3 regions of the Streptomyces sp. NPDC046900 genome follow, and region 3 is predicted to be linked to each of the others. Evidence: riboswitches for the same ligand, from Rfam matches in the RefSeq annotation. Region 3 holds a riboswitch; each other region holds the start of a gene.

Region 1 (4,574 bases), on a different contig from region 3:
GTGCCCAGGCCGAACTGGTCGTGGGTGACACGGTCTCCCACCGCCAGGGAGACGACCGGCCTCTCCGTCGCACCGCCCCGCCTGGTGGCGAACCCGGACGCGCCTGCGGCCGAGGACCGCGACCGGGAGGACGACAGCGAGGCCGCCACACCCGAGAGCGGGCCCGTCGGCACGGAGGCGGAGATGGCACCCTTCCGCTTCCAGTCCACGTGCTGGTCCGGGATCTCCTCCAGGAAGCGCGAGGGCGGGTTGTACGAGGGCTGGCCCCAGGCGCTGCGCATCGCCGACCGCGTGAGGTACAGCCGTTCCCGGGCACGGGTGATGCCGACGTACGCCAGGCGCCGCTCCTCCTCCAGCTCCTTGGTCTGGCCGAGCGCGCGCATGTGCGGGAAGACGCCGTCCTCCATGCCGGTCAGGAAGACCACGGGGAACTCGAGGCCCTTCGCGGTGTGCAGGGTCATCAGCGTGATGACACCGCCGCCCTCTTCCTCGTCGGGGATCTGGTCGGAGTCGGCGACCAGGGCGACCTGCTCCAGGAAGTCGGCCAGCGTGCCGCCCGGTGCGGCGGCTCCGGCGGCGCCCTCGCCGCGCTCCTGCTCGAACTCCAGGGCCACGGCGGCGAGTTCCTGGAGGTTCTCGATGCGGGTCTCGTCCTGCGGGTCCGTCGAGGCCTGCAACTCCGCCAGATAGCCGGTGCGTTCGAGGACGGCTTCCAGGACGGTGGCCGGTCCCGCGCCGGACTCCACGATCGTCCGCAGGTCCTCCATCAGCGCGTTGAACCGCTTGACCGCGTTGGTCGAGCGGGCCGCCATGCCGTACGCCTCGTCCACGCGACGCAGCGCCTGCGGGAAGCTGATCTTCTCCCTCTGGGCCAGGGCGTCGATCATCGCCTCGGCACGGTCGCCGATCCCCCGCTTCGGCACGTTCAGGATCCGCCGCAGCGGCACGGAGTCCTCCGGGTTCGCCAGCACCCGCAGATACGCCAGGACGTCCCGGACCTCCTTGCGCTCGTAGAAGCGGACGCCGCCGACGACCTTGTAGGGCAGGCCGACGCGGATGAAGATCTCTTCGAAGACACGGGACTGGGCGTTCGTGCGGTAGAAGACGGCGACGTCGCCCGCCTTCGCCTCGCCCGTGTCGGTGAGGCGGTCTATCTCCTCGGCGACGAACTGGGCCTCGTCGTGCTCGGTGTCGGCGACGTAGCCGGTGATCCGCGCGCCCGCGCCCGCGTTGGTCCACAGGTTCTTCGGGCGGCGGGACTCGTTGCGCTCGATGACCGCGTTGGCGGCGCTCAGGATCGTCTGCGTGGAGCGGTAGTTCTGCTCCAGCAGGATCGTGGTGGCGTCCGGGTAGTCCTCCTCGAACTGGAGGATGTTGCGGATGGTCGCGCCGCGGAAGGCGTAGATCGACTGGTCGGCGTCACCGACGACGCACAGTTCGGCCGGCTGCAACTCGTCCTCGCCGGGCGGTACGTCCACGGGGTGCTCACGGGTGCCGACGAGCTCCCGGACGAGGGCGTACTGGGCGTGGTTGGTGTCCTGGTACTCGTCCACGAGGACGTGGCGGAAGCGGCGGCGGTAGTGCTCGGCGACGTCCGGGAAGGCGCGCAGCAGGTTCACCGTCGTCATGATCAGGTCGTCGAAGTCGAGCGCGTTCGCCTCGCGGAGCCTGGACTGGTAGAGCGCGTACGCCTGGGCGAGGGTCTTCTCGAATCCGTCGGCGGCCTGCGCGGCGAAGTCCTCTTCGTCGATCAACTCGTTCTTCAGGTTGGAGATCTTGGCGCTGAAGGACTTCGGCGGGTACCGCTTGGGGTCGAGGTCCAGATCGCGGCAGACGAGCGCCATCAGCCGCTTGCTGTCGGCCGCGTCGTAGATCGAGAAGGAGGATGTGAAGCCGAGTTTCTTGCTCTCCCGGCGCAGGATGCGGACGCACGCGCTGTGGAAGGTCATCACCCACATCGCGTTCGCGCGCGGGCCGACGAGGTGCTCGACGCGCTCCTTCATCTCGCCCGCGGCCTTGTTGGTGAAGGTGATCGCGAGGATCTGCCCGGGGTGGACGCCGCGCTCGGCCAGCAGATGGGCGATGCGGTGCGTCAGCACACGGGTCTTGCCCGAGCCGGCGCCGGCCACGATGAGCAGGGGGGAGCCGGCGTGCACAACGGCCGCGCGCTGGTTCTCGTTGAGCCCCTGGAGCAGTGCCTGGGGGTCGATGACCGGGCGGGGCGCGCCGTCCCTGTAGTACGCCTCACGGTCCGGGGGTACGTCGAAACGCCCGCCGAACAGATCGTCCGGAACCGGTTCCGGAGCGTGATCGTCCTCGGGTGGCGGGGGCTGCTCCTCAGCGGCCGGGGTGGCCTTGAGGTCCGCCAGGAAGCTGTCGTCAAAGAGGCTGCTCATCGCTCTCCGAGTCTAGGCCGCCCGACCGACAACCGACCGCCGCCCGGGAAACACACCGGCCCGCCTGGGCTCCCCGACGGATGATCTTCCGAATTCGGCCACAAGGACTCCGTCACCTTCCGGGATCGATCGGTCACCAGCGGAAACGGATCGCATGGGGCGGACATGCCTGCCCAGGGCCCCGCTCGAGCCCGTGCGGACAGGAAGACGACACCCCTCCGGCAGCCGCGTCAGGAACGAGTCAACTCATCACAGACCTGCCCATATTGACCACGGGCCGACGGATTCATGAGCCAGGTCACGAAAATGTATCGGGCATATCGAACATCAACCTTCACACGGACCACATCAGTTGGCTACCGTTCCCGGCGGGCCGTACGACCCCCACCGGCGAAGGTCGCCGGGTCGCGCGGCTTCCGCCGAGTCCGGTGCGCCCTCGCGGCAGCCGGAGCCGGGGACCCACCCGATCCCGGGGTGAATCGGCCGACCGCCTTTCGGGGCAAGGCCGTAGGGCACGCCTTCCGAACCACCCGCCCGAACCCGACAGCTAACTCGGTAGGCGGAGTACGGAAGGAGTCGCCTCCCATGGCGCCGCACCGCAAGGCCCGCCCCTCAGGCACGCGCATCGCAGGCATACGGACCCCCGCCCTCGCGACGGCGGCCCTCACCTCCGTGGCCCTGCTCTCCCAGACGGCCAACGCCGCGCCCTCCACCGACGGCAAGCCGAGCATCGAAGAGGTCGAGAAAAAGGTCGACGACCTCTACCGCCAGGCCGAGTCGGCGACCGAGAAGTACAACGCCGCCAAGGAGAAGACGGCCGGCCAACGCAAGCGCGTCGACACGCTCCTGGACGACGTCGCCAGACGCACACAGAGCCTCAACGAGGCGCGGGACAAGCTGGGTTCGTTCGCCGCCGCGCAGTACCGCACGGGGGCGGCGGCCCCCGACACGGCCACGCTCCTGCTCGCCGACTCGCCCCAGGACTACTTCGACCAGACCCAGTTGATGGGCCGGCTCACCAGTCGCCAGAAGCAGGCGGTCGACGAGTACACCACCGACCAGGCCGCGACGATGGACAAGCGGCGCGAGGCCACCCAGAGCCTGCAGACGCTCACGGAGTCGCAGCAGACCCTCAGGTCGAGCAAGACGACCATCCAGACGAAGCTCGCCGCCGCACGGAACCTGCTCTCGGATCTGACCGCCGAGGAGAAGGCGCGACTCGCCGCGATCGAGCAGAAGAAGCAGGAAGAGGCTCAGCGCCAGGCGGAAGAGCTGGCACGGCAGCAGGCGGCACAGCGAGAGGCCGCGCAGCGTCAGGCGGCTCAGCAGAAGGCGCAGTCGAGCACGCCGAGTACTACGACCGGTTCGACGGACACGTCCGCCACGGGCTCCTCGAACGCGACGAAGGCTGACCAGGTCCTGGCGTTCGCCCGGGCCCAGATCGGCAAGCCCTATGTGTGGGGCGCCACCGGACCGGACTCGTACGACTGCTCGGGGCTGACCCAGGCCGCTTGGAAGGCCGCCGGGGTGTCGCTCCCACGCACCACGTACGACCAGGTGAACGCCGGCACGACGGTCTCGCTCACCGACGCCCAGCCCGGTGACCTGATCTTCTTCTACGACGACATCAGCCACGTCGGCATCTACATCGGCAACGGCATGATGATCCACGCCCCGAAGCCCGGCGCGTACGTCCGCGAGGAGTCGGTCTACTACGGCGGCGCTTCGATCATCCACAGCGTGGTGCGGCCCGGCTGAGGCCGGTTTCCCTTTCCGGTACGGGGCACGCGCGCGTGGGGTTGTTTTCGGCCCTCCCGCGCGCGTGCCCCGTACGCATCGCGCGTGTGCGTCCCTAGCATCAGGCGCATGTCAGGCACCTCCGAGCTCCGCACCTGGTGGACACAGCGTCCGCCCGCCACCGGGGCCGCCGTGATGGCGACCGGCATCCTGTCGGTCGGGCTGCATCTGACCGGGTACGGGGTCCTCTCCCGTATCGCCCTCGCCTTGACGGCCGCCGCCTGGCTGGGGCTCGTCGTCGACGTCGGCGTACGGGTGCTGTGGGAGCGCGACCGGTGGGCTCAGCAGGCTCTCACGGCGGCCGCGCTCGCCTCTGTGGCGGCGACCGCCACGCTGGGCACGGGAGTGTCCATGCAGGGCGGGCGGCCGCTCGCCGAGGCA
Region 2 (4,574 bases), on a different contig from region 3:
GTGATCATCGTGGACCGCCCCGGGGCGGTCCAGACGCAGCTGCTGATCGGCCGCGTGGGCGCCGACCGCCACGACCGGGTGTGGCCCGCCCAGGTGCTCGGCACCTACTGCCTCGGCGGCACCCTCACCTCGCGTCTGGACCGGGTCCTGCGCGAGGAGAAGGGCTACACGTACGGAGTGCGGGCGTTCGGCCAGGTGCTGCGCTCCGCGCCCGACGGCACGGGTGCCGCGATGCTCGCCATCAGCGGCTCCGTCGACACGCCGAACACCGGCCCGGCGCTCGACGACCTCTGGAAGGTGCTGCGCACGCTCGCCGCCGAGGGGCTGACCGACGCCGAGCGGGACGTCGCCGTGCAGAACCTGGTGGGTGTCGCGCCGCTCAAGTTCGAGACCGCGGCGGCCGTCGCGAGCACGCTGGCCGACCAGGTCGAGCAGCACCTCCCGGACGACTACCAGGCGAGGCTGTACCAGGCGCTGTCGGCCACGGGCACGGTGGAGGCCACGGCCGCCGTCGTGAACGCGTTCCCGGTCGACCGGCTGGTGACCGTCCTGGTGGGCGACGCGGCGGCGATCGAGGAGCCCGTCAAGGCGCTGGGTATCGGCGAAGTGAGCGTCGTACGGGCCGAGTAGAGCGACGCCGCGCGCCCGCGAGGCGCAACCCCGTGCGATCGCGACGTGGTTGAAAGACGGGCGCGCGTCGCACGGCGGGGACAAGAGGGCCCTGGTGCCTCTTCCGGCACCAGGGCCCCACTTGTGTGCTGTTTGTCCGTATTGCCATAGAGGTTGCCTCTCTGCCCTGTGGGATGCACTACAAACGCTCTGTTCGGTTTGGTGATTGAAAGACCGTCCTCTTAGCGTCTCTCAGGCTGTCCGTCGGACAGTGCGTCGCACCCGCGGCGCCGGACAGCCATCGCCGAGTCCCCGTACGGCGCGAGCCAGGGGAGCCGGGGACCCACCTTTCGTGGCCGCCTACGCGGCCGACGGAGCCCGCTGTCGCCGCCCTCGTGGCCTGGCGGGCACAAGTCCCTGGGGTGAATCGGGCACACGCCCGTAGGAGACCTTCCTGCTCCGAACCCGTCAGCTAACCCGGTAGGCGAGAAGGAAGGAAAGGACCAGCCACTTCATGGCGTTCACCTGCGCCACCGGGAAGCACCGGCGGCCGAGCCGCGTCATGCGCACGACCACCAACGCCGTGGGCGTCGCGGCGCTCACCACCACCGGTGTCATCGGCGCTCTGACCACTCCGGCGCTCGCCGCCGGCGACCCCGTCCAGCAGACCGGCCTGATGCAGGCCGTCACCCTCGGCGACTCGGTCGCCCAGAAGATCGACGCACAGGCCGCCGCCCAGAGGCAGGCCGCGGAGCAGAAGAAGGCCGAGCAGGCGGCGCGTGTGCGTGCCACGGTGAAGGCCGCGCAGGAGCGCGAGGCCAAGGAGCGCGCCGCCCGCGAGGCCGAGCGCCGGCGCCTGAACGCGTATGTGGCGCCGATCTCCCACTCGTATGTCTCGACCGGCTACAAGACCGGCGGCTCCCTGTGGTCGTCCGGCACCCACACCGGCATCGACTTCCACGCCGGGACCGGCACGCCCGTGCACGCGGTCGGCTCCGGCACCGTCGTCGAGACGGGCTGGGGCGGTGCGTACGGCAACCAGATCGTCATCAAGATGAACGACGGCACCTACACGCAGTACGGCCACCTGTCGTCGATCGGTGTCTTCGTGGGCGAGACGGTCACTCCGGGCCGGCAGATCGGCCTGTCCGGGGCCACCGGCAATGTCACCGGGCCGCACCTGCACTTCGAGGCCCGTACATCCCCGGAGTACGGCTCGGACATCGACCCGGTCGCCTATCTGCGGTCGCACGGCGTGAACGTCTGACGACCCGCCCGAAGCAGGCGCGCACCCTTGGAAGGCCCCGGCTCAGCAGCCGGGGCCTTCCTCTTTCGAACTGCTGTCTGTCCAAAAAATATCCATGGATTCCGGCCCGCGGTCGGAAATTCCGGTCCGCTGCAATAGAGTCGGTTGAACACGTCAATCGGCGACGTTTCGCGGGGATTAAGGCGGAGGTCGGGCATGCGTATTCCGGCGCACTCGGTATGCACGGCGATCCGTGATGACATCGTCGCGGGTGTCTACGAGCGCGGCAGCCGGCTCACCGAGGAGCTTCTCGCGCGCCGGTACGGCGTCTCCCGCGTCCCCGTGCGCGAGGCGCTGCGCACGCTGGAGGCCGAGGGGTTCGTCGTGACCCGCAGGCACGCGGGCGCGTGCGTGGCGGAGCCCACCGAACAGGAGGCCGCCGACCTGCTGGAGATGCGGATGCTGCTGGAGCCGCTGAGTGCCGCGCGGGCCGCGCAGCGCCGCACCGAGGCCCATCTCAAGGTGCTGCGCGGCCTGGTCAGACTGGGTCAGGAGCGGGCCAGGAAGGGCGGCAGCGAAGATCTGCGCTCCCTGGGCGGCTGGTTCCACGAGACGCTGGCGCAGGCCTGCGGAAGCCCCGCGCTGACCTCCACGCTGGCCCAGCTGCGGCACAAGATCTCTTGGATGTACGCGGTCGAGGCACCGGCCGGCCCGGTGGAGTCCTGGGCGGAGCACGGCGGCATCGTGGACGCCGTCGCACGCGGGGACAGCGAGCGGGCGCGGGCCATCACGGCCGTGCACACCGAGCGTGCGACCGCGGCACACCGGCTGCGCATTCCCGGCACGACGGACCGGGCGGAGCGCGTGAGGACTTCGCAACATGCCGTAAACATGTCGGGACTGCGTCATTAACATGGGCGACGTATACAAAGAGAGAGATATTCGGCAGGGACTTATTCAAGCTGCCTTTTTCCGCGCGCACGGAAATCCGGTGCGTGCGATATCTGTGCGACTTGCGCGCTATTTGATGTGACCTGCCGAATTTCCTGCGCGGCCGGAGGCGGTGCGGGGGCGGCATGGTTGTGGAACACCGCACCGGGTGACCGTGCGAGGGTGCCTCGCGCACGATGGCGGCCGCTCGGCCGGGACCGGGGTCTGGGCGCCCGGTGAGGGCAAGCCCGAGAAGCCGCGCAGACGGGTGCCGTGAACGGGTGCGAACACGACGGAGCCGCGTCCGCCCGAAGGCCGACGCGGCTCCGCCGTGTGATGCTCTGCCCGAAGGGTCAGACGGTCTCGGGAAGCTCCTCGAGGCCATCGGCGACCAGCTTGGCCAGACGGTCCAGCGCGGCGTCCGCGCCCTCCGCGTCGGAAGCGAGGACGATCTCCTCGCCGCCCTGGGCGCCCAGTCCGAGAACCGCGAGCATGGACGCGGCATTGACCGGGTTGGTGCCCGCCTTGGCGATGGTCACGGGGATACCGGAGGCCGTGGCTGCCCGGACGAAGATGGAGGCGGGGCGGGCGTGGAGGCCCTCGGCCCAGCCGACGTTGACGCGGCGCTCAGCCATGTGATGCTGCCCTTCAGGTGTTCAGGGTTGTCTAGACCAGTGTTCCATAAGTCGAGCGCGCCCAGAAAGAGGGCGGCGGACGGCCCGTGCGCGGTGCGGCCAGGCTCCCTCAGCCTGCCTCGCACCGCTGTCGGACGCGAGCCTTACTCTGGGGCGCATGCAGACCTCGTCGGACCGGCACGAGTACCCCGCCCACTGGGAGGCCGACGTGGTGCTGCGCGACGGCGGCACCGCGCGCATCAGGCCCATCACCGCCGATGACGCCGAGCGCCTCGTCAGCTTCTACGAGCAGGTCTCGGACGAGTCGAAGTACTACCGCTTCTTCGCGCCGTACCCTCGCTTGTCCGCGAAGGACGTCCACCGCTTCACGCACCACGACTTTGTGGACAGGGTGGGACTCGCGGCCACGGTCGGCGGCGAGTTCATCGCAACCGTACGCTACGACCGCATCGGCTCCGACGGCATGGCCGCCTCCGCGCCCGCCGACGAGGCGGAGGTCGCCTTCCTGGTGCAGGACGCACACCAGGGCCGCGGCGTCGCCTCGGCCCTCCTCGAGCACATCGCGGCGGTGGCCAGGGAGCGCGGCATCCGCCGGTTCGCCGCTGAGGTGCTGCCCGCCAACACCAAGATGATCAAGGTGTTCACGGACGCCGGCTACCAGCAGAAGCGCAGCTTCGAGGACGGCGTCGTACGTCTGGAATTCGGCCTGGAACCCACCGACCGGTCGCTCGCCGTGCAGCGTGCGCGGGAGCAGCGGGCGGAGGCGCGGTCCGTGCAGCGGCTGCTCGCGCCCGGCTCGGTCGCCGTGATCGGTGCGGGCCGCACGCCCGGGGGAGTGGGCCGCAGCGTCCTGGACAACCTCAGGAGCGGCGGGTACACGGGCCTGTTGTACGCGGTGAACGGGGCGCTGCCCGAGGGGCAGAAGGAGCTTGCCGGGGTGCCCGCCCACCGCTCGGTCCGCGACATCGCCGAGCCGGTCGACCTCGCGGTGGTCGCCGTGCCGGCCGAACACGTCCCGGAGGTCGTCGCGGAGTGCGGCGAGCACGGGGTCCAGGGCCTCGTGGTCGTGTCCGCGGGATACGCCGAGAGCGGTCCCGATGGGCGCGAGCGGCAGCGGGAGCTGGTGCGGCAGGCGCGGTCGTACGGGATGCGGA
Region 3 (4,574 bases):
TCCGAGGAGGCGCGTGCCATGAACCGACCGTCCGCCCGCTATGTCCTGCCGGAGTTCACCGAACGCACCGGCTACGGGCAGCGGACCCTCGACCCGTACTCCAAACTGCTGGACGAGCGGATCATCTTTCTGGGAACGCCCATCGACGACACCTCGGCCAATGACGTGATGGCGCAGTTCATGCATCTCGAGTACCTGGATCCGGACCGGGACATCTCGCTGTACATCAACTCCCCCGGCGGATCGTTCAGCGCGATGACGGCCGTCTACGACACGATCCAGTACGTCGGCTGCGATGTGGAGACGATCTGTCTCGGCCAGGCGGCGTCCGCCGCGGCCGTTCTGCTCGCCGCGGGCACGCCGGGCAAGCGGTTCGCGCTGCCGGGCGCACGCGTACTGATCCACCAGCCGTCCCTGCCGGAGCCCATCCAGGGACAGGCCACCGATCTGGCCATCCAGGCCGAGGAGCTCATCCGCACGCGCAGGCGGCTGGAGGAGATGCTCGCGCGGCACACCGGGCAGAGTCCCGAGCGGATCGCAGCCGACATCGAGCGGGACAAGATCCTCGACGCCCCGGCTGCGGTGGAGTACGGGCTGGTCGATCGCATCATCCCGAGCCGCAAGGCGTCGCGCACCGCGCCCGGCGCGAGGTGAGCCGTCGATGCTGCCGCCCGAACTGCCTCCGCTGCCCCCGCTGACCCGTGCGGAAGCCGAACTGATCGACCGTTACCTCGACGTGGTCGACCTCGTCGGCCGCATCAACCCCGCGCACTCCGGGGACACCTACGGCTCACTGCGCGCCGCCCAGGCCCTGGTCGGCAAAGCGGTGGCCCTGCGCGAGGCCCTGGCGCTGATGCACCAGCGCGGGGAGAGCGAACTGCACGGCCGCACGCTCGCCCGGGCGCTGCGCGTCCTGGACGGCGAACGCCGCGCGGCCCGTGTCACGGTGCCTCCCGGACCGGACGACTGAGCTGATGGATCGGTGCGGATGCGGGGCCGGCCTGAGCGACGGCTCCGCCGTCCTCCACCGCCGCGCGGGACGGCTGGCTGACGGGTAGTGACTGGTGCGCGGGGGCGGGGCAGTTGACTGGACGGTCGCCGCGCACCGCGCATCGGGCGGCGACCCCTACCCCTTTACCGCGGCTCAAACGCGCCGAACGGGTTACCCACACTCGGAGTAGACGTCCATGATCCCAAGGGCCCGCGAGGCATGCGCAACGCGCTTGCCCTTGGGCCAGGATGAGGTGTTCCACCGCAGGTCCGGGCCTCGTCCCACCCCTCAACGCGGCCCGAACAAAGGGCTGTCCAGCCGAACGGGTGAGTGGTGAGTAATGCCACAAACCACCGGTTCCATTGTGTTTTTTGGACACTCGTGAGTGAAGATCCCTTGCTGACGACAAGCCCCCGCCACCACGGCGGGGCGGTCCGGGCGGACGCCGAATCCTGCCGCCGCCCGGATGACGGGTCGACAGAAATGGATCGGCAGGAGTGGAGGACCCAGCAAGGCGGGCCGCCGGAGAGATCCGGGCGGTCCTTGGGGTGAAGCCGCGTGAGCGGCCGGGCTACTTCGCCAGCCCGAATCCGACAGGACATCCTTCACAGGCGGCTGACGAAGGGTTGCGCATGACTGCGCTCAATCGTGTCCCGTCGCTGCTGACCCGGGCCGGCACGGCCTCGGCTCTCACTCTCGCCGCCGTCGGCGGCAGCATCGTGGCCCCCGGCCTCGCAACCGACGCCGCCGCCGCGGCTCCGGCTACCAAGGCGCTGCAGATCGCGGCGTCCAAGAAGGGATCGCCGTACCAGTACGGTGCCACCGGCCCGCGCCGCTTCGACTGCTCGGGGCTCACGGTGTACGCGTTCAACAAGGCCGGCAAGAAGCTGCCCCGCACCGCCGCGGCACAGTACAACAAGACGCGCCACATCTCCGCGTCGCACCGCAGGGCGGGAGACCTGGTGTTCTTCCACTGGGGCCGCAGCGTCTACCACGTCGGCATCTACGCCGGGAAGGGAAGGATCTGGCACTCCCCGAGGACCGGGGACGTAGTGAGGCTCCAGAAGATCTGGACGAAGAGCGTGTGGTACGGACGGGTCAGCTGATTCGACCTGCGGGGTGGCGGCACGGCGCGCCGCCACCCCGCCGGGGCGTGCGCCGGGTCGAATCGGTTACTTGTTCACCATGGCCGACCCACTACCTCACCAGGATCGGAACGAGACACCCCTGGAGCGCGCCGACCGCAACTTCTCCGAGTTGCTTCAGGAGCTGCGGGTCACCCAGACCGGGGTGCAGATCCTCTTCGCGTTCCTGCTGACCCTCGCCTTCACCTCGCGCTTCCCGTCCCTCGACACGGTCCAGCGCATCACGTACGTCACCACCCTCCTGCTGGCCGTGTTGGCCGCAGCCCTGTTCACCTCGCCCGCGGCGCTGCACCGCACCCTCTTCCAGCAGCGTGTGAAGCCCTCCGTGGTGCGGATCTCGTCCCGCCTCGCCGCGCTCGGGCTTGTGGTCCTGACGCTGGCGTTCACCGGGTCGGTGCTGCTGGTGGTGGACGTGGCCATGGGTCGCATCGCCGGTATCGCCGCCAGTGCGAGCACCTTCCTGGTCTACGTCGGCCTGTGGCGTGTCATGCCGCGGATGGTCCAGCGCACGATCACCGATCACCGGACGACGGACCAGGCGGACGGCCGGGACACCCCCGGGCCCTCTCGCTGACGTGCGGCCGCCGGTCCCGCCCGGGGCGACGAGACGACACGGCGCCGAGTGCGCCGGCCGGGTCTCAGGGGCCCTGCTGGCCGCCCGCCGCGACCGGCTCCACGGGTGCGGCCCACGGCAGTTCGATCGCGACCGTCTTGCCGCCCTCGCGGGTGGGCCGCACGCTCAGCTTGCCGCCGTACTCCGCGGCGAGCCAGCGGATGATCACCATTCCGCGGCCGTTGTCCTGTTGCACGGCCGCGGGCAGGCGTTTGGGGAAACGCGGGTGGCTGTCGGTGACGGCGATGCGCAATAACTCGTCCCGGTCGAGGACGACGTCCACCGTGAACGTGGGTGACTGCCCCAGGGTGTGCTGGACGGCGTTCGTGGCGAGTTCGGACACGATCAGCCGTACGGTGTCGGCGACTTCGGCGTCGCCCGGCAGTCCCCATTCGATGAGAATGTCGGAGACATATTTCCGGGCGGCGGAGACCGAGGCGGGATCGCTCGGCAGAGTGACGGATGCTTCCTGATGATCTGCCATGGCGACGTCGTCCCTTTCCCACGGGACCGGAGTCCGACACGAGGGGTTGGTTCGAGTAACGGTTCCGGACTTGGTGCTGCTCGCCAGCCTGCCATCACCTGGCCCCTGTCGGGTGCGATCCCCCGAGATATGCATATATCTGTCGCCCAAAGCGGTGAACTCTCCGACGACCGACCGTATTTGGGCGACCCCGGGGCTCATCCTCTACCGTCGCCGTGAAAACCGCGCGCCATGCGGAGGGAGTCGGCCATGCAGTACGGACCAGCGGTGCGCCGCCGCAAACTCGGCGCCGAATTGCGCGACCTGCGCGCCCGGACGAGGCTCACGAGCGGTGAGGCAGCCGCCCTGGTCGGCTGGCACCAGTCCAAGGTGAGCCGGATCGAGACGGGTGCCAGCGGGGTCAAACCGGCCGACGTGGGCCGGCTGCTGGACGCGTACGGTGTCGAGGAGCCCGAGCTGCGGGAGCTGCTGCTCATGCTCGCGGGCTCGGAGGACGGCGGCGGGCGGCAGAACTGGTGGAACGCCTACCGCGGGGTGTTGCCGCCGACCTACCGCGATTTCATCAGCCTGGAGTCACAGGCGAGCGGGATACGCACGCTGGAGACCTCCGTGGTGCCGGGGCTGCTCCAGACGCCCGAGTACGCCCGGGCCGTGACCTGGGCCGCCGTCGGCGGCCTGGAGGACGACAAGCTGGACGCCCTGGTGGAGGTGCGGCTGGCCCGGCAGGACGTGCTGCGCGCCGATCCGCCGCTGAGCCTGTGGGCGGTTCTGGACGAGGCGGTGCTGCACCGGGAGGTCGGGGGTCCGAAGGTCATGGCGCGCCAGCTGCAACGGCTCCTGGACGCGGCCAGACTGCCCCAGGTCCGGCTCCAGGTCCTGCCGTTCGCCGCCGGGGCGCATATCGGCGTTACCGGACCTTTCGTTATCTTCTCATTTCCGAGCAGATCTGATCTGGATGTAGTTGTTCTCGACCACTTGACGAGTAGCCTCTACCTGGAGCGGAAAGAAGACCTCCAGGCCTACAGCGAGGCCTTCAACTCCCTTCGGATCCACGCCCTTTCCCCCGAGGACACGTTGGATTACATCGCCGCGTTGGCCGGCGACGCATAAGGAGTCACCATGTCAGCACTGCCTCGACACATCCCTTCCAGCACCTTGCTGCACGGAGTGCGGTGGCTGCGCAGCAGTCGCAGCACGGGAATGAACAACTGCGTCGAGACCGCTCTGCCCGGCCCCGGACGCTGGTCCGGCCTGGTGGCCGTGCGCGACTCGAAGAACGTGAGCGGACCCGCCCTGGTCTTCGGCCCCGACGCCTGGAAGGAGTTCCTGACCGAACTGAGG

What was found. Region 3 has a riboswitch for cyclic di-AMP ahead of ABZ904_RS11660 (C40 family peptidase). Riboswitches for the same ligand answer to the same signal wherever they lie in the genome.
Positions count from the first base shown of each region.
Region 1: it holds a riboswitch for cyclic di-AMP, as region 3 does, so the genes downstream of both, ABZ904_RS36350 (NlpC/P60 family protein) here and ABZ904_RS11660 (C40 family peptidase) in region 3, are expected to answer to the same signal.
Region 2: it holds a riboswitch for cyclic di-AMP, as region 3 does, so the genes downstream of both, ABZ904_RS03410 (M23 family metallopeptidase) here and ABZ904_RS11660 (C40 family peptidase) in region 3, are expected to answer to the same signal.

Region 1 is NZ_JBEYXD010000059.1:25,801-30,374, forward strand. Features, by position in the region: gene pcrA (DNA helicase PcrA) at 1-2,396, opposite strand, end outside; cyclic di-AMP (ydaO/yuaA leader) riboswitch at 2,804-2,973, shown strand; gene ABZ904_RS36350 (NlpC/P60 family protein) at 2,982-4,154, shown strand; gene ABZ904_RS36355 (tellurite resistance/C4-dicarboxylate transporter family protein) at 4,263-4,574, shown strand, end outside.
Region 2 is NZ_JBEYXD010000002.1:276,726-281,299, reverse strand. Features, by position in the region: gene ABZ904_RS03415 (pitrilysin family protein) at 1-630, shown strand, start outside; cyclic di-AMP (ydaO/yuaA leader) riboswitch at 902-1,110, shown strand; gene ABZ904_RS03410 (M23 family metallopeptidase) at 1,124-1,876, shown strand; gene ABZ904_RS03405 (GntR family transcriptional regulator) at 2,072-2,767, shown strand; gene ABZ904_RS03400 (HPr family phosphocarrier protein) at 3,139-3,420, opposite strand; gene ABZ904_RS03395 (GNAT family N-acetyltransferase) at 3,578-4,574, shown strand, end outside.
Region 3 is NZ_JBEYXD010000008.1:224,924-229,497, forward strand. Features, by position in the region: gene ABZ904_RS11650 (ATP-dependent Clp protease proteolytic subunit) at 19-654, shown strand; gene ABZ904_RS11655 (hypothetical protein) at 662-970, shown strand; cyclic di-AMP (ydaO/yuaA leader) riboswitch at 1,425-1,620, shown strand; gene ABZ904_RS11660 (C40 family peptidase) at 1,624-2,097, shown strand; gene ABZ904_RS11665 (DUF6328 family protein) at 2,177-2,710, shown strand; gene ABZ904_RS11670 (ATP-binding protein) at 2,775-3,233, opposite strand; gene ABZ904_RS11675 (helix-turn-helix transcriptional regulator) at 3,483-4,343, shown strand; gene ABZ904_RS11680 (DUF397 domain-containing protein) at 4,353-4,574, shown strand, end outside.